Regions from separate parts of the Methylobacillus flagellatus KT genome, predicted to be linked through region 2. Evidence: riboswitches for the same ligand, from Rfam matches in the RefSeq annotation. Region 2 holds a riboswitch; each other region holds the start of a gene.
The links. Region 2 has a riboswitch for thiamine pyrophosphate ahead of thiC (phosphomethylpyrimidine synthase ThiC). Riboswitches for the same ligand answer to the same signal wherever they lie in the genome.
Positions count from the first base shown of each region.

Region 1: linked by a shared signal. The riboswitch ahead of MFLA_RS10175 (TonB-dependent siderophore receptor) and the one ahead of thiC (phosphomethylpyrimidine synthase ThiC) in region 2 are both predicted to bind thiamine pyrophosphate.
Region 3: linked by a shared signal. The riboswitch ahead of MFLA_RS09130 (sodium:solute symporter family transporter) and the one ahead of thiC (phosphomethylpyrimidine synthase ThiC) in region 2 are both predicted to bind thiamine pyrophosphate.

Region 1 is NC_007947.1:2,125,290-2,132,820, reverse strand. It holds gene MFLA_RS10180 (DUF779 domain-containing protein) at 1-99, shown strand, start outside; gene MFLA_RS10175 (TonB-dependent siderophore receptor) at 237-2,396, opposite strand; TPP riboswitch at 2,470-2,568, opposite strand; gene MFLA_RS10170 (SulP family inorganic anion transporter) at 2,661-4,307, opposite strand; gene MFLA_RS10165 (di-heme oxidoredictase family protein) at 4,468-5,820, opposite strand; gene MFLA_RS10160 (ABC transporter substrate-binding protein) at 5,826-7,085, opposite strand; gene MFLA_RS10155 (TonB-dependent receptor plug domain-containing protein) at 7,113-7,531, opposite strand, start outside.
Region 2 is NC_007947.1:2,711,796-2,719,326, reverse strand. It holds gene MFLA_RS12920 (efflux RND transporter permease subunit) at 1-2,396, opposite strand, end outside; gene MFLA_RS12915 (efflux RND transporter periplasmic adaptor subunit) at 2,393-3,484, opposite strand; gene MFLA_RS12910 (protein-L-isoaspartate O-methyltransferase family protein) at 3,857-4,513, opposite strand; TPP riboswitch at 4,684-4,794, shown strand; gene thiC (phosphomethylpyrimidine synthase ThiC) at 4,864-6,750, shown strand; gene MFLA_RS12900 (pseudouridine synthase) at 6,854-7,531, shown strand, end outside.
Region 3 is NC_007947.1:1,919,286-1,926,816, forward strand. It holds gene MFLA_RS09120 (LLM class flavin-dependent oxidoreductase) at 1-1,189, opposite strand, end outside; gene MFLA_RS09125 (3-oxoacyl-ACP reductase) at 1,378-2,163, opposite strand; TPP riboswitch at 2,208-2,318, opposite strand; TPP riboswitch at 2,509-2,612, shown strand; gene MFLA_RS09130 (sodium:solute symporter family transporter) at 2,660-4,111, shown strand; gene MFLA_RS09135 (mechanosensitive ion channel) at 4,231-5,715, shown strand; gene MFLA_RS09140 (protein adenylyltransferase SelO) at 5,997-7,531, opposite strand, start outside.

The sequences.
Region 1 (7,531 bases), 590 kb from region 2:
TCACTGGAGCAGGCGACAGGGAAGCATTTCCTCATCCATTCCCGGTTGTTCACGGATGAGGAGTTGCAGGATCTGGAGCCTGTGGAGCAGTGTGGGTGATGGCGGCCCGGCTCGGGGCACCGTTGACGGTAGCTCTGGCCGCCATCACGTCGCAACTATTTTTCTGCAACAGGTTGGATTGACATGAACCGCATGCTCCTAGAGATGCTGCTCCAAGGAACAATCTGCTGCGCGGGTTAGAAATCGATTTGCGCGGACAGGCGGAAGATGCGCGGTGCACCGGGAATCAGGTAGCCGCCGAATGCGCTGGACGCATCTCCCCAATAGAACTTGTTGAATACGTTGTCTACGCCAAAGCGGAAGGTGGTTGCTGTATTGCCGAGCTTGGTAGTATAGGCGCCGCCCAGGTTCAGGACATGGTAGCCCTCCACTTTTCTGTTCAATGCCGCAATCTCGTTGCTTGGCGCGAAGGCCTTGCTACTTGAATAAATCCATGCCGCGTTCAGCTTGAGCGCAGGCAAGCCAGGCCAGGTATATTCGCTGTACAGCGCAGACCTGAACCTCGGTACATTGCCGGCTTGTTTGTCTTCGATACGGTCATCGCCCGTGCCTTCGGCCCTTGCCTGCAAGGCGGTGACGCTGGCGCTCAGCGCCCAGTTGCGAGTGACGCGTCCTTGGGCGGCAAATTCAAGGCCACGGTTGACCTGCGTGCCATTGACGACGTAGGTGGGTGTGGCATCCACATATTCATTCTTGCGCTTGATCTCGAATACGGCGGCAGATACACTGACGCTCGGTGTCACTTCCGCTTTCACGCCGAACTCGACTTGCCTGGACTTGTTGGGATCCATGATGACTTCTGCGTTAGTCGTGCCTGTGGGTGCCGTACCGCCTGGCTCCAGGCCTTGTGAGTAGGCACCATACACCGCCAGTTCCGGCTGCAGCTTGTAAACCAGCGCGAGGTTGGGCAAGACAAAATCGTCATCCGTGCGGTGCGTCAACACCCCTGATGAGTTGAACTGATCACGCTTGAACTGTACATAACGCACGCCGGCATGCAGCTTGAGCTGGTTGGTCAGGGACATTACATCCTGCACGAACAGTGCGCGCTCTTCATCCTTACGACGCAAACGCACGGGGTTGACGTCGGCAAGTGGGAAGTTGTCATAGTAGACGGGCGCGTAGATATTGCTTTCACCCACATAGTTGTACACATAGTCGGCAAAATGATCGCGACGGTTCAGCGTCGACAGGCCGGCAATGAGCTCATGGTGTACGCTGGCTGTCGTGAAGTTGCCTTGCAGCAGAGCCTGGGTGGCGGTGATCGAGCGCTTGTCGTTCTTGCGGCGCAAGTCATACATCGAATAGCTGCCGTCGCTGCAGAAACCGACTATCAGTCCTTGCGTCTGGCAGCCTGAAGGCAAGGTCACGGCATCATCGCGATGCAGGGTCGATTGGTTGGCCTGCAGGGTGGTATGCCAGTGGTCATTCAACTCATAATTGAACTTCAGCCCGATATTGTAGCTATCATCCACCACTGGCCGGCTCCAGGATTGATCGTTGAGCATTTGTTTGGCACTGACACCGGTCGGGATTCTTTGCTCCGGCCCCAGCAGCTGAAATCCCGGCACGGTCAGCTGTGACTTGTGCTGGTAGTCGAGATCAAGCTGCAGCAATGCCCGGGGACTGAGGTGAAAATCGAATGCCCCAGAAATGAAGTTGCGGTTGCCGGTCGAGCCATCGACATAAGATTTGATGTCTTCCGCTGCGGCATTGATGCGATAACCGAAGATACCATCTTCTGAGCGGCCACTCAGGTCGACGGCGCCGTATACCGTACCGCGTTCGCGAACTTCGAATGTTGCCGAACGCAATGGGACGTCGGTAGGGCGCTTGGTCACATAGTTGATTATACCGCCTGATGAAGCAATCCCTGCCTGCATTCCTGCAAGGCCCTTGAGAATCTCGATGCGCTCCTTGTTTTCCATGGGCACCATGGCTTGCGCAAGAATCACCATGCCATCCTTGCGGTAGTTGGCGCCTTGATTAAGCACAAATCCACGGATGGCAAACCAGTCTGCCAGCCCGACCGCATTGTAGGAGTTCTGTACGCTGGCATCCCATTTCACCGCATCAGTGGCGGAGCGTATGCTGCGATCCTGCATTTGCTCATGGGTGATCACGTTGATGGAAGCTGGCGTGTCCAGCAAGGATGCTTCGGGAAAGCTGCCGACACTGGCGCGGCGTGCCGGGCTGCCGGCAGGCGCGGAGGTGACGACGGTCTCAGGTAGTGATGGGTGATCGGCCTTGCTGGCATCCTGGGCTTGGGCTGCCGGTGAAAATACGCAGGCGATAGCCAGCATGTTGATGTGTGGACGGAAAGTAGAGGCAGGCATGGTGTGCGTTCACTCGCGTTAGGGACAGGCACGCGCAGGAACGGACGAAAAGCCCCAGATAGGCAGAATGGACCTTAGTGGCTTTGCGCTTTCCTACGCTGGCATTATCCAGTTCAGGTTCAAGGGTATATCTCACCAGAAGATTGGCTCTTCAGGACCCCTAGCGTGGCGGCTATCTTAACAAAGATGATGAAGATAGCGCCAATTTTTTTATGTCCAGCGACAGCCTGGGATGGGGCGGGCTGGATACCATCGCAGACTGTGTCAACCAGGCAAGGGCGAGGAAGGTGCCTCCTGCCATAGTAAGTGCAGGTGGGGCAGCACATGATGCGGGCCTATCTGGCCGATAATCCCCGAGCGGCGCAGCTTCTCCAGAATATTGGGCCTGGCTTCCACAATCACTAGTCGAATATTGTGTTGCTTGCATGTATCCAGCAGGTTCCACAACGCCTGCAGACCGGTAGCATCCATGATCGGCACGCGCGCCATACGCAGCACGATGGTGTCGGTGTTCTCGCCTATGGTTTGCAGGCGGCGCTGCAGGTGCTCGGCCGCTCCAAAGAAAAAAGGTCCTTCCAGGCGGTATACCAGTGTGCCCGGCGGCAGGTGCCATGCATGCGGGCCATATTCCTGCTGCAAGTCGTCATCACTCAGCTGCGTCACATTCACCGTGTCCGCCATGCGTTTCATGAACAGCAGTGCGGCAAGTACGACGCCGATATTGACGGCAATGACCAGGTCGCTGAATACGGTAAGCAGGAAAGTGATCAGCAGCACGGCGACATCCGCCCGCGGCGCAGTCCTGGCAATATGCAGGAAGCGATGGACTTCGCTCATGTTATAGGCCACCACGAACAAGATGGCCGCCAGCGCCGCCAGGGGAGCATTCACGGCCAATGGGGCCAGCAAGACCACGATCAACACCAGAGTGACGGCATGTACGATGCCGGACAACGGGCTGTTGGCTCCGTTGCGGATGTTGGTGGCGGTACGCGCCAGCGCGCCGGTGGCGGCAAAGCCGCCAAACAATGGCGAGGCGATATTGGCAATGCCTTGTCCAATCAGCTCCTGGTTCGGCTGGTGGCGTGTTCCTGCCATATTGTCCGCCACGACGGCTGACAGCAGTGATTCGATGGCGCCCAACAATGCAATAGTGAACGCTGGGCCGATCAGCTCGATCATGACAGCGGGGCCGATGCCTTCGGGGAGGGAAAAATGCGGTAATGCCTGCGGAATGCCGCCGAATGCGCTGCCAATGGTAGCAACTTGCTGAAATTGGAAGACGGACTGCACGACAGTGGCTGCCACGATGGCGACCAGGGGACCAGGAATCTTTTTCAAGTACCGGTTGGACAGGACCAGCACTGCCAGCGTGAACGCGCCAAGTAATGAAGTCTGCCATTGCAGCTGCGGCAGCGCTTCGACCAGGTGCAACAGCTTTTCATGAAAATGATGCGATGCTTGTGGAGCAAGGCCAAAAAAATCCTGCCACTGCCCTACGAAAATAATGACGGCGATTCCGCTGGTAAAGCCGATGATCACAGGTTCCGGGATATACCGAATCACGCTTCCCATGCGTGCCAGCCCCATGAGCAACAGCATTGCGCCTGCCATCAGGGTGGCGATCTGCAGGCCGGCAATGCCATATTTCGCTGTAATGCCGGAGAGAATGACGATGAATGCCCCCGTCGGCCCGGTAATCTGCAGCCGGCTGCCGCCGAACAGGGAGGCGAGTGTGCCTGCCACTATCGCCGTATATAACCCTTGTTCAGGCTTGGCGCCGGAGGCGATCGCAAAGGCCATGGCCAGCGGAAGGGCCACAACGCCGACGATCAATCCGGACATGATGTTGCGGGACCAATATTGACGAGAGAGCAGGCCGGCGTGCTTGGCTTCGAGAATGGCGATCATGATATCAGTGCGTGTAAAGAAATCTGCGGACAAACATATGATAATCCTTTCGCAGCAAGCCTATACCGGAGATTAAGGACCGCTGACAAAACCTGGTCGCTTGGACGAGCTCGTACTCACTGCGGCAGAGCGCTTAGTCAGGGGCGTTGCGTCGAACTTGTTAAAGCGACTCGATGAAGTCGAGCAGCGATTGCCTGTCCTCGGGAGACATCTGTTGCACCATGTCGCGGGCCTCCTGCGCTTCACCACCATGCCACAGGATGGCTTCCAATATCGTCCTGGCACGGCCATCGTGCAGGAAGCCTGCATTCGGCTCCACCTTTTTTGCCAGGCCGATTCCCCAGAGCGGAGGGGTGCGCCACTCGCTGCCGCTGGCGGAAAAATCAGGCCGATGGTCTGCCAGCCCTGGCCCCATATCATGTAACAGCAAGTCTGTGTAAGGGGCAATGGTCAGGTTGCCCAGCGGCGCCAGCCTGGGAAATTCACCAGTCTTGATTGCGGGCAGGTGGCAGGCTGCACACTGGGCCTGGCGGAACAGCATTGCGCCCTGTTGCACGCGGGGATCCTCTTGGCGGCGCGGGGAGGGTGCGGCTAGCGCCAATTGGTAGAATTCCATGTGTGCGAGCTGGGTGGTCGAAATTTCCGGATGGCCTGGGGTGGGAGCTTGCCTGCAGGCTGTCTGACGCTCGGCGCAGTTGCCTTGCGGGAACAGGTGCGAGCTTAAGCCCATGTCTCCTGCCAAGGCGCTGGCCGTTTGCTCTCGCAGCGTGGCGACATTGGCTTTCCAGCCAAAACGCCCGATGACCTGCTGCTGTCGTTCCACGCTCCAAACGCGGTTTACCCGCCCTTTGATCCGCCCGGGCTTGGGGGTGTTCTGCAATGCAAGCAAGCTGTTGTCCGCAATCGCCTCGAGCAGGCCCATGCCATAGATGGCAGGCGCAATGCGGGCCGAGGTTTGAATGTCATGAGGAAGTGGGCCGTAGGCTAAGCTGCTGAAGCTCAATACTGGCTTGCGCAGGCGGATGGCCTCACCTCCATTCAGCACCACGATGATATCTTCGTAATGCAAGCGGGCTCGGCCTTCAGCTTCGATACCAGGGGCGCCGAACTCCTGTAATTGGTCGCCATAGGCTGGATGTGGCAGGGGCGCGCCCGTGTGTGTTTTTCCCGGCAGGCTCAGGCGCACGAGCATGGCGCGCATGGACTCTTCAGGCGAGCCGGGTGCAAAGCCCCGGCCATTCTTGGCATGACAGGCAATGCAGGAATTACGGTTGTATAAAGGCCCTAGGCCGGCAATCTCATTGTCCACGGCAGGTGAAATGATCCAGCTTTGCCTGACCAGGCTGCGGCCTTGCAGGAATTGCTGCCTCTGCTCATCAGACAGCGGGCCGATGGCGCGTGTATAGGCTTCCCGGCTGATGTCATTCGTCATGACCTGCGCCTGCTCGGTGCCGAGGGTCAGGCTGGAAAACAGGGCAATGAAAACGAGCGGGAATGACAGGGCGTTGCGCATTGCACTCAATAGGTTGTCGCAATGCGTGCAGCTTCTTCATAGCGGTCATGCATGATGTGCCGCCAATGATCGGCCTCGACCGGATCCAGTGACGTGATCGATTCTGCCCCAGCTTCATCAATCGGCAGGGTATTCAGCAATTGCCTGGCTTTCACCACATTCAGTGCGTCTGCCCCGAGCTGCCTGCTGGCCTCCCGGATGGCGCTGAGGGCATGCTGCAGCGAGGCATGGTTACGTGTGATGATGGCATCAAACAAGGCATTGATGATGTCCTGGCGCGCAAGTCCCCGCCGGGTGTCATATACGAACACGGGATTGTTCTCGAAAGGGTTGAAGTAGTCTGCGGGCTTGTCTGCATAGACCGATGGCCTCACCGGCAACTTGCGGATATCGGGATGGAACAGCAGCTTCTGGCCCTTCTCGGAGAGCACGAATCGGCTGAATGCCTGAGCACCGGCGGGGTTGCCGGCATTTTTCAGGATGGCAAGATGGGCAGGGGAATAGCCGGTCAGCTCCGGGTAAACAAACTGCAAGGGGGCGCCATTCGCAATGGCCGAAGCCGTGAAGAAATCGATGGTAAGCCCGGCCAGCAAGCGACCGCTGGCTACATCATCACTGACGAACGTAGCACCAGAAGTCACCAGTTCGGCATTGGCGGCAATGGCCTGCAACAGGTTCCATCCATCCTGCCAGCCATAGCCCTGCAGCAGGATATCGATGAGAGGGGGAGCATAGCCTACCTTGGAAGGCACGGGCAATGCGATCTTGCCGTTGAATGCAGGGTCTGCGAGATCGGTCCAGCTCCTTGGTGCAGCCAACCCGGCACTCGCCAGCGCCTGTGGGTTGCTCACGATGCCGTACCCCGCAATTTCCGTGGCAATATGATTGCCTTCGCGCAAGGCAAAGCCGTTGACTGCCGCAGGCAAGCCATCGAGGTCGATATTCAGCGGCTGGAACGCCTGCATTTTTTCAAGCTGTGCAAAGTTGCGTTGGGCGGGCGACCAGTACACATCGACACGATGAGAAGTATCCTGGATATAGGCCATGGCATCGCGGGACTGCCGCCAGAGCACTTCCAGCTTGTATTGCGGATATTGCTGCTCAAATGCTGCTTCGAATTGCGAGACGACTTCTTGCGGATAGCTGGTCATCACCACGACCTTGGTCGGGTCTGCCAGTGACCACTGGCTGAAACACATCAGCCAGAGGATGAGAGTGCGGATTGGCCAGCTCAATGCAGCCTTGATAGTAAGAGAGCGGGCCATGGGTTTCCTATCTAATGAATGAGTTGCTTAGAACTTGCGCGTGACGTTGACGAATATGTTGCGGCCTTCCATATAGAAGCCTTCAGTATATGCATAGTTTTTGTCGAGAATATTGTTGATCCCCGCCTCGGCAAACCAATCGGTATTAACGGCATACATGGCCTTAATGTTACCCGTGGCATAACCTTTGGCTGACAGCCAATCCGTGACTGTGGCATTCTGACGAGAATAACGTGATGACGCCGCTTCGACACTGGCCAGCACTTGCAATGCACTGTTTACTTTCCATTTGCCATATGCAAACAGTTTCTGGCGAGGTACATCGGTCAAGCGCTGGTCATTGCTGAGGTTGTCACGGTTGATAAAGGTGTAGTTACCACCCAGCTCAATATTATTAGTCGCAAACCAGGTTGCACTCAATTCGATGCCATGACTTTCGACTTTAC
Region 2 (7,531 bases):
TCCAGCGTGTCGCCGCGTAGCACCAGGTCGATGCGCTCGATGCCTTCACGGAATTCGGTGACGTACAGTCCGCGCATGGCGGCATTGAGCAGGTTGGCAATATCGGTGGAGCTGACACCCAGCAGCCTGGCCTTGGATTGATCCACTTCGATCTTCATGACTTTACTGGGCTCTTCCCAGTCCAGCTGCACATTGCTGAGGCTGGGGTTGCGCCGCATGATGTCGGCCACCTGGTGGCTGATGTCGCGGATGTTGTCCACATTGGGGCCAGATACGCGGAACTGTACGGGAAAGCCGACTGGCGGACCATTTTCCAGGCGCAATACCGAAGCCCGGAGCGCGGGGAAGTCGGTATTGAACAGGTGCAGCAGTTTGCCGCGCAACGCCTCGCGCTCGGCATTGCCTGCCGTCAGGATGACGAACTGGGCGAAGCTGCGTTGCGACAATTGCTGGTCAAGCGGCAGATAGAAGCGTGGACTGCCGCTGCCGATATAGGCCACGTAGTTTTCGATGCCGGATTGCCCTTGCAGCCATTGTTCCAGCTTTTTCACCTCGGCATCGGTCGCGGCGTAGGAAGCGCCTTCCGCCAGGCGCAGGTCGACGATCAGCTCTGGTCGGGTGGAATCCGGGAAGAACTGCTGCTGCACCAGCCCGAAGCCCGCGACCGAGGCGATGAACAGCGACACTGTGACGATGATGACAATCCAGCGATGGTGCACGCATTGGGTAATGAGGCTGCGCAAGCGCCGATAGAAGGGCGAGTCGTAGAAATCGGTATGCTCGCCCGCTGCCATGTGCTGCAAGTGGCGCTGCTTGCGGTTAGCGAGGCGTCGGCTGATGGTTGGGGCGATGCGTTGCAGCCAGCGTGTCATGCGTGAAGGGGGTTTGGCCGCCTGCTGCCTGTAGTCGGGCAACAGGTAGTAGCCGAGGTAGGGGACGAAGATCACGGCGGCTACCCATGATGCGATCAAGGCAATCGCCGACACCTGGAAAATGGAACGCGTGTATTCGCCCGTGGAGGACGCGGCTGTCGCGATGGGCAGGAAGCCAGCCACGGTGACCAGCGTGCCTGTGAGCATGGGGATGGCGGTGGAAGTGAAGGCGAAAGAGGCGGCCTTCATGCGCTCCCAGCCCTGCTCCATTTTTGACGACATCATTTCCACCGCGATAATCGCGTCATCCACCAGCAGCCCCAGGGCAAGGATCAATGCGCCCAGTGAAATCTTGTGCAGGCCCACGCCAAATATTTTCATGAACAGGAAGGTGATGGCGAGGACGACTGGAATCACGATGGCGACCACGATTCCAGTGCGCAGGCCTAGGGACAGCAGGCTGACCCCGAGCACGATGACTAGCGCCTCGACCAGCGAGTGGACGAAGTCATCGACGGAACGGATCACGGCACGGGGCTGGGATGAGACGGTGTCGAGACTGAGGCCGACCGGCAACTGGGCATCGATGCGCGCGACGGCCTCATCCAACGATTGGCCGAGCTGGATGATATCGCCGCCGTCATTCATGGCGACGCCGAGCAGCAAGGTTGCCTTGCCCATGTAGCGTACCCGCGCAGTGGGCGGGTCTTCGAATCCGCGGTAGACCTTGGCGATGTCGCCAAGGCGGAACTCATTGCCGTTGGCGCAGAGTTTCAACTCGCGTAGTTCATCCAGGCGGTCGAAGCGACCGCTGACCGCTAGCCGTATATGCTCCGGCCCGCTGTCGTAGGCACCGGCGCTATTGACCTGATTCTGCTGTTGCAATGTCTCCAGCAGGGTGCTGATGCCAATGCCCAGCGTCGCCAGCTTGGCATTGGCCAGCTCGACATAGATGCGCTGCGGTTGTTCACCGAAAAACTCCACCTTGGCGACATCCTTGATCTTGAGCAACTCGCCGCGGATGGATTCTGCCTGTTCCTTCAACCTCGCATAGTCGTAGCCTTCGCCATGCAGGGCGTAGAGGTTGCCGTAGACGTCGCCGAATTCGTCATTGAAGAACGGGCCTTGAATGCCGTCGGGCAATGTATTGCGGATATCGCCGACTTTTTTTCTTGCCTGATACCAGACGTCCGGCACGGCGGAGGGTGGCGTCGAGTCCTTGGCCAGAATGAAAATCAGGGACTCGCCTGGGCGTGAGTAACTGCGCAGGATATCGAGGTGGGGCAGCTCCTGCAGCTTCTTTTCGAGTTTGTCAGTGACCTGTTGCTCCACTTCGTGGGTGCTGGCCCCTGGCCACATTGTGCGGACCACCATGACTTTGAACGTGAAGGGCGGGTCCTCCGACTGCCCGAGCTTGGTGTAGGCCAGCATGCCGGCCAGCGTCAGCACCAGCATAAAGTAAAGCACCAGGCTGCGATGCGTCAGTGCCCAGCGAGATAGATTAAAAGGTAGGCGCTCACTCATTGATTGATTTCTGTCCTGAGCGGCGTGACCGCTTGCCCTTCAGTGAGGGTGTGAATGCCGGTGACGACAAGGGTCTCATCGCCTTTGAGCCCGGATACAATGCTGACCCCTTGTTCGCTGTAGCCACCAATGTCCACTTGCTGCGCATGCACGCGATTGTTCGCATCCATCACCCATACCTGCGCCTCTCCATGTTGTTGCGACACGGCTGTGCTGGGCAGGACGAACGCCTGCTCCTGGCGCTCCAGCCTGACACCTGCCGTCATGCCGATTTGTACTTTCTCGTCGGCATTGAGCAGCGATACCTTGGTCCTGAAGGTACGGGTTGCCGGGTCGGCCGCAGGAGCGATTTCCCTGATGCGCCCCTGGTAGACCTGGTCGCGGTTCGACCAAAGGCGGATGATGGCCGGCGCTCCCGGTTCCAGGTTCTCTAGACGGGATTCGGGAATGGCGATCTGTACTTCAAGCTCGTCAGGCACTGCCACCCGGGCAATCACCTGCCCGGCGCTCACGACCTGTCCCGGTTCTGCGTCGATGGCCGTCACGATGCCATCGCGTTCCGCTGCCAGTGTCGTGTATTGTGCCTGATTGCTGGCTACCCTGACCTGCGCCTGAGCCTGCATTACCTGTGCCAGGCTAGACTTCAGGCGCGTTTCCACCGTGTCCAGGGCGGCTGCGGAAATGAAGCGCTTCTCGAATAGTTGCCGTTGGCGTTTGCTGTCGGCTTCGGCCAAGGCCAATTGCGCTTCTGCGGACTGCAGTGCGGCCTGGGCCGAGGCCAGCGAGAGCTGGTTATCCTCGGCATCCAGCCTTGCCAGCATTTGGCCTTTCTTGACATGGTCACCGACTTCCACGTGACGCTGGATGATCTTGCCTGCGATACGAAAGCCCTGCGCCGATTCATAGCGAGGACGCACTTCTCCCGTCAGCCACTGGCCATGGTCGGTATGCAGGTCGGTGAGCTGCATGACGAGGGCGGGCCGTGGTGGCGGCGCCTCGGGTGCCGGCTTGTGGCAAGCGACCAGCAGGGAAACGGAGATGGCTAACAGCCATGAGTGAAGTGGTGTGCTCGAAAGTAATAACGGCATATCGATACCTACATGCTGGGGATGGAGGCCTGGATCACTGGGTGGACATGCAGGCCATGCGCTGGCTTGTTCCCGCGCATGATGGCGACACCCATGCCATAGCAATCGCTTTCAGGCGGCACTGAGGATCAGCCGGCGCCTGGCATTCCGACAAGTTGTTGATGCTAGGGAGCATAGGCTGGAAGGATAGGGATCATCAAGGATGATTATTAAATAATGTTAGCTGAGCGGTGTCTATCGATAGTTTCAGCAAAGGTGCCAAGGCAATGGACAGGATGTGCAGGCGCGCGGATGATAAAGAACGGGTGCACAGGGTAGTGTGTCATATCTCGGAGATATGGCACCTAGGCACCCAGGTGCCGGTCCATATTCCTAGAAATCGAATTTTTCCGGCTGGGGGGCGTTCTCGAGCTGAGGAAGCGTGGTTTCGAAAATCACGTCCTGGCGTACCGCATCTTCGCTGATGCGGCGCATGATGGTGGCCTCCATCACGGGGGGCTCGCCAATGACGGCGAACAACCTGCCGCCGACGCGCAACTGATCGTTTATCAGCGGCGGCAGGGCCAGTGAACCGGTGAAGACGATCACGTCATAGGGGGCATTGCCCGGCCACCCACGTGCGCCGTCTCCTATATGCAGCGTCACATTGTGGATTTGCTGCTGAAGCAGCTTGAGATGCGCTTGATTGCTGAGTTCGGCATTGATCTCGACGCTGTGCACCTCTTGCGCAAGTGAGGCAAGCAGGGCGGTGAAGTAGCCGCTGCCGGTGCCGATTTCCAGGACTTTATCGGTTGGCTTGATTTCCAGCGATTGCAGGATGCGGCCTTCCATCTTGGGGGAAAGCATGGTCTGGCCGAAGCCGATGGGGATTTCGATATCGGCAAACGCCAGGCCGCGATATTGCTCGGGGACAAACGCTTCGCGCGGCACGCGGCCCAAAAGGTCGAGCACGGTGCCGTCAAGCACCTCCCAGGGGCGGATCTGCTGCTCTATCATGTTGAAGCGGGCTTGTTCTACATCATGGTGCATCGCAATTGTCCTTATCCATCGCATGGCTATCGGTTTGCCGATTATAGCGCCAGACGGCAGAGTTTCAAGCTGGATCGCGTGACCTGCCAGCTTTAGGCACATGATGCTCTGCATCAACTGTGCATCGTCCACAATAATCTTGATCGAATCAGGGTTTTAACGTACATTCCTTCCATCGCTAGGGGTCTGCTGTTGCACGCTGAGGCATGCAATGGCAGTGAGAATTACCCTTTGAACCTGATGTGGATTATCCCACCGTAGGGAAGCGCAGTTTGGTTTGATGGGGTGGTTTCTATTTTTTTATTCCCCTGTCGGTACTCCAAAACGCTTCCCGCATTTTGGAGACTTGAATGAACGCCACCGACAAAAACCTGCAGCAGAATTTCCTCAATGCCACCGCCCAGGTCGATCCGGGCGCAACGCAGCCTTTTACCAATTCCCGCAAGATCTATATCGAAGGCTCGCGCCCCGACATCCGCGTTCCTTTCCGCGAGATCAGCCTGTCCGATACGCCATCGGCATTCGGCGCCGAGAAGAACCCGCCGGTGATTGTCTACGACACTTCCGGTCCTTACACTGACCCGGATGTGCAGATCGACATCCGCAACGGTTTGCCGGCCCTGCGCGCTGGCTGGATTGCCGAGCGCGGCGATACCGAGCAACTGGACGGGCCGACTTCCAGCTATGGCCTGGAACGGCTGCACGATCCCAAGCTGGCCGACATGCGCTTCAACCTGCATCGCAAACCGTTGCGTGCCAAGGCAGGCAGGAACGTGACGCAGATGCACTATGCGCGCCAAGGCATCATTACTCCGGAGATGGAGTTCATCGCCATCCGCGAGAACCAGCGCCGCGAAGGCATGAGCGAACTGTTGCAGACCCAGCATGCCGGGCAGCATTTCGGCGCTTCCATTCCTGAAATCATCACGCCTGAGTTCGTCCGGGACGAAGTGGCGCGCGGCCGGGCAATCATTCCTGCCAATATCAACCACCCCGAAATCGAGCCGATGATCATCGGCCGCAATTTCCTCGTGAAGATCAATGCCAATATCGGCAATTCCGCCGTCAGCTCAAGCATAGGCGAAGAAGTCGAGAAGATGGTCTGGGGCACCCGCTGGGGCGGCGATACCGTGATGGACCTGTCCACCGGCAAGAACATCCACGAAACGCGCGAGTGGATCATCCGCAATTCACCCGTGCCGATCGGCACCGTGCCTATCTACCAGGCGCTGGAAAAGGTCAACGGCAAGGCCGAAGACCTGACTTGGGAAATCTTTCGCGATACCTTGATCGAGCAGGCGGAGCAGGGCGTGGATTATTTCACCATCCATGCCGGCGTGCGTTTGCAGTACATTCCGATGACCGCCAGGCGCATGACCGGCATCGTCTCGCGCGGCGGCTCCATCATGGCGAAGTGGTGCCTGGCGCACCATAAGGAGTCTTTCCTCTACGAGCATTTCGAGGAAATTTGCGACATCATGAAGGCCTACGATGTCAGCTTCTCGCTCGGCGACGGCCTGCGTCCCGGCTCGATCTACGATGCCAATGATGAAGCCCAGTTTGCTGAGCTGAGAACCTTGGGTGAATTGACCCGGATCGCCTGGAAGCATGACGTGCAGACCATGATCGAAGGCCCTGGCCACGTACCCATGCACATGATCAAGGAAAACATGGACTTACAGCTGGAGCATTGCGGCGAGGCCCCGTTCTATACTCTGGGACCTTTGACCACCGATATCGCACCCGGCTACGACCACATCACCTCCGGCATCGGCGCCGCGATGATAGGCTGGTACGGTTGCGCGATGCTGTGCTACGTCACGCCGAAGGAGCACCTGGGCCTGCCGGATAAGGAAGACGTGCGCGTCGGCATCGTCACCTACAAGATTGCCGCGCACGCCGCCGACCTGGCCAAAGGCCACCCCGGCGCTCAGATTCGCGACAACGCCCTGTCCAAGGCACGTTTCGAGTTCCGGTGGGAGGACCAGTTCAACCTCGGCCTCGATCCGGAGAAAGCCAAGGAATTCCACGACGAGACCCTGCCGCAGGAAGGGGCCAAGCAGGCGCACTTCTGCTCCATGTGCGGTCCGCACTTTTGTTCAATGAAAATTACCCAGGACGTGCGCGAATATGCCAACAAGCTGGGTGTGGACGAGCAGGCGGCGCTGAGCAAGGGCATGCAGGAAAAGGCGATCGAGTTCGTTAAGCGCGGCAGCGAGGTTTATCAGAAGGTTTAAGAAACCGACAAAACACACGGATGCCTGTTTTTTCATTGTGCATACATGGAAGGCCGCCTAGTGGGATTCAGGATAGCGGTTGCAGCTATGCTAAAATCGCATAATGACCACACTTAAATTGAAACCCGGTGCGGCAACTCCGCCTAAGGCTCCCGGCAAGCCGCCGGTGCGCAGGGCGGACCCCGCCAAGCGGTCGCGTACGACGGTGCCGGAGTATATCGCCAAGGCATCCACGGCAAGAGACGTCGAAGCCGGGCCTGGCCCCGAAAAAGAACGAAAAGCGCGGCCTAGCGCGGCCCCTCATCAAGTGGCTGGCAAACTCCCGGCAAGGCCAGCAAAGTCGCCAGTCTCTGCCAGCCAGCAAGATCGCAAGCAAGACGGCAGGCCGCGCCAGTTTGACGATCGGGATACGCCGCGCCGCGGCGGCAAGCAGCGCGACGGGTTCGAGTCTGGCGAGTTCAACCAGGATAGAAAGACCAACCCCAAGTTTTCACCCAAGCCTGTTCCCAGCCAGCCTGAATTGCCCAGGCTATCCAAGCGGATGGCCGAGCTCGGCCTGTGCTCGCGCCGAGAGGCGGACGAGTTCATTGCCAATGGCTGGGTGAAGGTGAATGGCGAAGTCGTCGATGTGCTGGGCACACGCGTGGCGCCCGATGCCAAGATAGAAGTCAGCAAGGAAGCGCACCAGCACCAAGCCGAGACTGTCACTATCCTGCTGCACAAGCCGGTAGGCTATGTCTCCGGCCAGGCAGAGGATGGTTATGAGCCTGCGGTGGTATTG
Region 3 (7,531 bases), 790 kb from region 2:
GGTCGACGAAATCCTGAACGCTGTCAGGCTGCACAGGTGGCATCAGGTTAAACCCATCGGCGCCGCCATTGCGGAACCAATGCTCCATCTGGTCTGCCACCTGCTCGGGAGTGCCAACCATGGTGCAATGCCCTCCTCCGGCCGCCAGGCGGCCCAATAGCTGGCGTACCGTGGGCCGCTCGGTTTCAATGATGCGCAACACGGTGGCGTAGCGCCCCTTGGGGCCGGTGAAGGCTTCCAACGGCGGTAATGGCGGCACCGGGGCATCCAGCTCCCAGCCCATGCAATCCTGGTCGATGAACAACTGCAATTGCCGCAACGAGGTTTCCGCAGGCAGCAGTTCATCCAGTGCGCGCTGCTTGGCACGCGCCTCAGCCTCAGTTGAGCCGATGAAGGTCACCAGGCCGGGCAGGATGGGCACATCCACCTGCCGTCCGGCAGCCTTGACCCTGGCCTTGACGTCACGGTAATAGGCCTGGGCCGATGGCAGGTCGTAGGCCACCGCATAGATCGCCTCAGCGTGTTTTGCCGCCAGCGCGCGACCATGCTCGGAAGCGCCGGCCTGGAACAGCACGGGATGTCCCTGCGGCGGGCGCGGCACGGTCAACGGCCCGTCGACGAGAAAATGCTTGCCCCGGTGGTTGATCTGGCGCACCCGGCTTTCGTCGACGTAATCGCCAGCGCGGTCGTTGAGCAGCGCACCATCGTCCCAGCTATCCCACAACTGCAGCACCGCCTGGATGAACTCTTCTGCCCGGGCATAGCGCTCAGCATGGCCAGGCATGGCTTCATAGCCGTGATTTCGGGCCTCGACGTCGAACATGGACGTCACCACGTTCCAGCCCGCGCGCCCACCGGAAATATGGTCAAGCGAAGCCATCAGCCGTGCGGCATGGAATGGTGTGAAGAAGGTGCTGGAAATCGTGCTCACCAAGCCGATGTGCCGGGTGGCGCGGCTGATGGCCGTAAGCATGGTCACCGGTTCGAGAAACCAGCGTGGACCATCGGTGATGTTGTTGGTGGCATGGCCGTCGGCAAAGAACACGGCGTCCAGCTTGCCACGCTCGGCCAGCTGCGCCATTTCCTCGTAATAGCGGATATCACCAAGCCGCTCGACCTGGGAATCCGGGTGGCGCCAGGCCGCATTGTGGTGGCCGCAGCCGAACAGGAACAAGTTGATGTGCATCATGGCAGAACAAAAGCCTCTTTAGTGAATTCGATCATGACAGGCGCTGAGTCAGCGGATAGCATATTGACGCGAGCAAGAATGGCTGGAAAAAAGCTTAGCAGCGATCCTGGCTAGACGACTTGCCGCAGGCAGCGCAAGAAATAACGCCAGAGCTGGGCAACAACGCCAGAAAAATGGCGTCAGCCATCCTAATTCTTGACCAGCCCGCCATCCACCACCAGGTTCTGCCCCGTCACCGCGCGCGACCAGGGCGAAGCGAAGAACAGCACCGCGTCGGCGAACTCTTCCGGCGTAGTAACGCGGCGCAAGGGTGTGCTCGCGGCAATCAGGTCAAATACGGCATCCGGTGTGGCAGCAGAGGCGTCAGTCGTGCGCAGCAGGCCGCCCGACACCATGTTGACCGTGATGCCATCAGGCCCCAGATCCTGCGCCAGGGTGCGCGTGAGGGAAAGCAGCGCTGCCTTGGCGGCGGTGTAATCATGGTAAGGCACTACCGGGTTCTGGAACAGGTTGGTGCCGATATTGATCACCCGGCCGCCGCCCTGCGCACGCATGCCAGGCAAACAGGCCTGGACGGTATTAAGGGCACCGCGCACCACACCCTCAAATTGCTGCTGCAACTCTTCCCATGCCAGCTCATGCGCATGCGACCGCGCATCGCCGTTGAACTTGAAGTCAGGCAGGGCGTTGTTCACGATGGTGGTTACGGTCTTGCCGAAATGCGCCTGCGCCTGCTCCACCATCGCCCGCACGGCAACGGCATCACTCACGTCCGCCCGGATCGCCAAGGCCCGCCCCGGCGCTTCATCTGCCAAGGCCTCGGCGGCTTCCGCACTGTGAAGATAGTTGACGACCACACTTGCCCCCTGACCAAGGAAGGCGCGAGCGATATGCCGCCCCAGCCCACGGCCTGCGCCGGTGACGAGCACGAGTTGTTCTTGAATCGGGAGTAGCGATGAAGATGGATTGCCCATGTAATTCCTTTGCAATGGTCCATGGCAAGGGAATACATGGCAGCGCAAACTGCGACAGGCATTCCTCCGCCAGTATGATCTGGATCAGGTATACGGGTGTGTTCTCAGCCCTGACTGAATTGAATCATTCAAACAAGGCACCCCGTGCCGAAGAGTGGCTAACAAAACTCTCCTGACGTTGTTGTGCTCTGCCTTGCCGTACTATTTGTACGGTCTGCGGCAGAGCGCCCAGTCAGGATCGCTTGGCTGAGTTTTATTTAGCCACTCTGAGGCCGAACCATACCATGAAACATGAATTATCCGCATGTCTTCATCGCACACTGGAAGAATATCGCTATAATTCCAGACCTAACCTAGGGGAGCCGCTTGCGGCTGAGAAATGACAACCGTCATGACCCTTAATACTTGATCCAGACCATGCTGGCGAAAGGAAGGAAACAACGCATTCGATGTGCGTGCTCCTTGTCGTTCGCCGATTACCAGGAGTCACCACGCAATGCTCAGTACACAAGCCGTTTTCACCTGGCTGGTCTTTTTCGCCGCCATTTTCGCCATCGCTGGCATAGCTTATTCACGCAGGTTCCGCGGCAATCTTGAGGAATACATCGTCGCGCGTAATAGCCAGGGTACGCTGGCCAGTATCATGACCCTGCTGGCCTCGTCGCTGGGCGCATGGATATTGTTCTCGCCTGCGCAGGCAGCGACCTGGGGCGGCCTGACTGCCGTGATCGGCTATGCTATTGGCGCCATGTCGCCCCGACTTGCCATGATCCCGCTCGGCAAGCGCATGCGCGAGCTGATGCCCAGCGGTCACTCGCTGACTGAATTCCTCATCGCCCGCTACGGCAAGCCCATGTACCTGCTTGCGCTGACCATCATGCTGTTCTACCTGTTCATCGCCATGAGCGCCGAGATCACCGCCATCGCCAAGATGGTCACGCTGCTCGCGCCGGTGCCGCTCTGGGCCACTGCTGCCATCGTGCTCGGCTTCACGCTGCTCTACACCACCTACGGCGGCCTCCGTGCCTCCATCTTCACCGACAAGGTGCAGATCGTCATCATCATCCCGCTGTTGGCCGCGCTGGTCTTCATCGGATGGCAGGCGACCGGCGGCATTGCCCCGATCGCGGAAAAGCTGCAGCACACCGCGCCGCAGTTGATCGACCTGGAGGATATCGGCGGCATCAAGGCCGGGCTCACCTTCTTTGTCGCCATCCTGCTCACCGGCATCTTCCACCAAGGCAACTGGCAGCGCATCTACTCCGCCAAGGACATCCCTACCATGCGCAACGGCTTCCTGCTCGGCGGCATTCTCGTCGTGCCCTTCATCTTCATCATGGGCTTGTTCGGACTGGCCTTCATGGCAATGACACCGGACGGCGACAGCTCAGTGGCGTTGTTCAGCGTGATCATGCCCAATATCCCGCTCTGGTTGGCCGTCGCCCTGATTCCGCTGGGCATCTCGCTGGTCATGTGCAGCGTGGACACGGCCATCAGCGCCATCTCCAGCATCGTGGCGGTTGATATCGGCCGCGTCATGCCCAGAAGTAGCGCAGCCAGCCTGATGCGCCTGTCGCGCTGGCTGGTCCTGCTGGTTGCGATTCCCGTGCTGGTCGTCGCCGCGCAAGGCTACAGCGTGCTCTACCTGTTCCTGCTGGCAGACCTGCTCTGCGCAGCGGCAGCGTTTCCGGTGTTCTTTGGCCTGTTCAGCCGCTCCCACACCGGCCGCGAAGCCGTCACAGGCACCGTGGCAGGACTCGCCGCAGGCCTGTTCATGTTTCCGATGCCTTACCAGCCGGTGACACATTTGCTGGAGTCCTTCCTGCTTGCTGCCCTGGCCCCGGTTGTCGTGATTACCCTCATGCGCTTGCTCAAGCGCCGAAAACAGCATTTCGACCTGACCACGCTCAACGGCAGCGTCCGTAAACTGGATGGGGGACAGCTTTAAGGTAGCAAGGACTTGTTGACAAACCCTTCCCAGCACAGCCATCATCAAACCATTGAATACCGAATATTGTCATTGAAAACAATCGAATAGTGTCATCTATACGAAAATAGGAGGTTCGCATGAATACACAATGGAACAATGTGTGGAGCACGGTGCAAGCCGGACTCGGCGACAATATGCTCCAGTTGCTGGGCGCGCTGGCCATCCTCGTATTGGGCTGGCTGTTCGCCGTACTGGTACGAGCCGGCGTGCGACGCGGTCTCGGCATGGCAGATCTGAACCGCCGCTTTGCGCAGATGACCGGTCAGACCGGGAAAATTGTGGATATCGAAAAAGGCGTCGCCATCAGCCTGTTCTGGATAGTATTGCTGTTTACCTTTGTCGCGGTGCTCAATTCGCTCGACTTGGCGATGGTATCCGACCCGTTCGCCGCACTGCTCACCGAAATGTTCGCCTATGCGCCGCGCATCCTTGCAGCGCTGGTGCTGGCATTGATCGGCTGGCTGCTGGCCAGCTTGGTACGCGCCATCATCACGCGCGTGCTGGCGAAAACCACGCTGGATGAAAGGCTGGCCGAGCATGCAGGCATGGCACCTATCAGTGACAGCCTGGCACAGGCCCTATTCTGGCTGGTGATCCTGCTGTTCGTGCCAGCCGTGCTGGGCGCGCTGCAGTTGCAGGGCCTGCTCGATCCGCTGCGCGACATGGTAGGCCGGGTACTCGACATCCTGCCCAATGCAGTCGCCGCACTGGTGATCGGTAGCGTTGGCTGGATCGTCGCCACGGTGCTGCGCAACCTTGTCAGCAACCTGCTGCGCACCGCTGGCGCCGACAATCTCGGCCAACGCGCCGGCATAGCGGAAACTCTGCGCCTGTCGCACGTGGGCGGATTGATAGTGTTCATTGCAGTCTTCCTGCCCTCACTGATCGCCGCACTCGACGCTCTGCGCATCGAGGCGATTTCCCGCCCGGCCACCGAGATGCTGAGCATGTTCCTCGCCGCCGTGCCACACATCATCGCCGCTGGCCTGATCCTGGGACTCACCTGGCTGGTGGGCTCATTCGCAGCGCGCTTGCTGGCCAGCCTGCTGCATACCCTCGGCTTCGACGCCCTGCCTGCACGCATCGGCCTCGGCCATGCCTTTGAAGGGAAATCTGCCTCGGGCCTCGTTGGCAAGATCGCGTTGTTCTTTGCCATGCTGTTCGCCACGGTGGAAGCGGCCAACCAGCTTGGCTTCCTCCAGGTCAGCGACATCATCGCCACCTTCATACGCTTTGGTGGTGATGTGCTGCTCGGCTCGGTGATTCTGGTGGTCGGCTTCTGGCTGGCAGGGCTGGCACATGAAGCCATCGACCGCGCTACCGGCCCCAACAGCCGCGGCCTGGCACGCATTGCCCGTTTCGCCATCCTCGGCCTGGTAGTGGCCATGGGCCTACGCGCCATGGGCATTGCCGACGACATCGTCAACTTGGCATTCGGGCTGACACTGGGCGCCATCGCAGTGGCCGTTGCCCTCTCCTTCGGCCTGGGGGGACGTGAGGCGGCTGGCAAGCTCATGGATCATTGGCTGTCGAAATTCATCGACGACGACAAGCAGAATTAAGTCCATCTGGATCACCGCCTTACCTATTCAGGCAGAAGCCGTTCAGCAAAGCTGGGCGGCTTTTTTTGCACATTCCCAGCCGATGTTGCGCCCTTGTCCCTGCCAGATAGCGAGAGGATAGGCTAGACCATATGGCGTGTATCGTTTCTCTGTTGTCGAAAGTAAGAATGTCAAACGAGAAGTTTGCGGCAAGTGCGATCAATCCCACACTTGGCTGCGCCATTCCGCATCATTGGGGCGATCAGGCGCGGTCAGACATTCACTCGTGGAAAAAGCTTGAATCAAGAACTACACGATAGCATCGAACACCCGGCCTTGTGCCTGGCCCAATCCGGTCTCAGGGCAGCAAAACGCTCCTTGCCCGGCTGCTCATCATAAGGCTTTCGCAGCACGTCCATCAACGCTTCTATCATGCTGGTATCGCCGGTGTCGGCCAGGTCTATGGCCTGCTGGGCAAGATAATTGCGCAGCACGTAACGCGGATTGACCCGGTTCATCGCCTCACGCCGCTCCGCTGGGTCGCGCCCGTCCGCCAGAGTCGCCTGCGCGTATTGCCCCAGCCAGTCGCTGAACCTGGGCTTGAATGTTTCCCACAATGCGGGACTGTAAGCCGCGCTCTGCAGTATGCCCAAGTCGGGCTGAGCGGCATCTACCAATGCCAGCTTGCGGAAAAATTCAGTCATGTCGATTTCGGCCTGGGTCATGAGGCCGAATACTTCATTGAGCAAAGGCTCATACTCGTCGCGCCATGCACTGAAACCGAACTTGGCAGCCAGCACGGCGCCCCATTCGTTGTTGTAGGCCTGGTCATACAGCATGAGACCTTCGTCGTAGATTTCGCGCTCCGGCTTCAAGGTATAGAGCGCCTGCGCCAGGCGCTCCAGGTTCCAGCGCGCAATGTCGGGCTGGCGGCCGAAGCAATAGCGGCGGCCCGCCGCATCGGTGGTATTGGGGGTCCAGCCCGGGTCGAAATTGTCCACCCATCCGTAGGGGCCGTAATCGATGGTCAGGCCGAGGATGGACATATTGTCGGTGTTCATCACGCCATGCACGAAACCCACGCGCATCCATTGCGCGATCAGGCGCGCCGTGCGTACGCAGATGATCGCAAACCATTCAGCCAACCGTTCCTCTTCCGGGTAATTCCTCAGTTCGGGAAAATCGCGGTCAATGGTGAAGTCCACCAGCTTTTGCAGGGTTTGCTTGTCATCACGCATGGCAAATATCTCGAAATTGCCGAAACGGATGAACGAGGGCGAGACCCGGCAAACAATCGCGCCTTTTTCTGCCTGGGGATGGCCGTCGTAGAACATGTCGCGGATCACGACATCGCCGGTCTGCACCAAGCTCAGGGCGCGTGTCGTCGGGATTCCCAAGTGGTGCATGGCCTCGCTGCAGAGGAATTCGCGCACCGAGGAGCGCAGCACTGCGCGCCCGTCCGCCATACGGGAATATGGCGTGACGCCTGCCCCCTTGAGCTGCAGCTCCCAACGCTGCCCTTGGCGGTTGACCACCTCGCCCAGGCTGATGGCCCGGCCATCTCCCAGCTGCCCTGCCCAATGGCCGAACTGGTGCCCGCCATAGCAAGCCGCATAAGGCTCCATGCCGGGCATCAGGCCATTGCCTGCCAATGCGTCAACCCATGCCGGGGAGCGGATCTCTTCCTCGCTCAGCTCCAGCGCCTCCAGCATTTCGTGGGAATACGCCAACAACTTGGGCGATGATACCGAGGTCGGCATCACGCGGGACCAGCAAGCGCCATATACCTGACGCAACTGGTTACTGGTTTCCGGGTCTCCCGGCAGTTCCCGCAGGA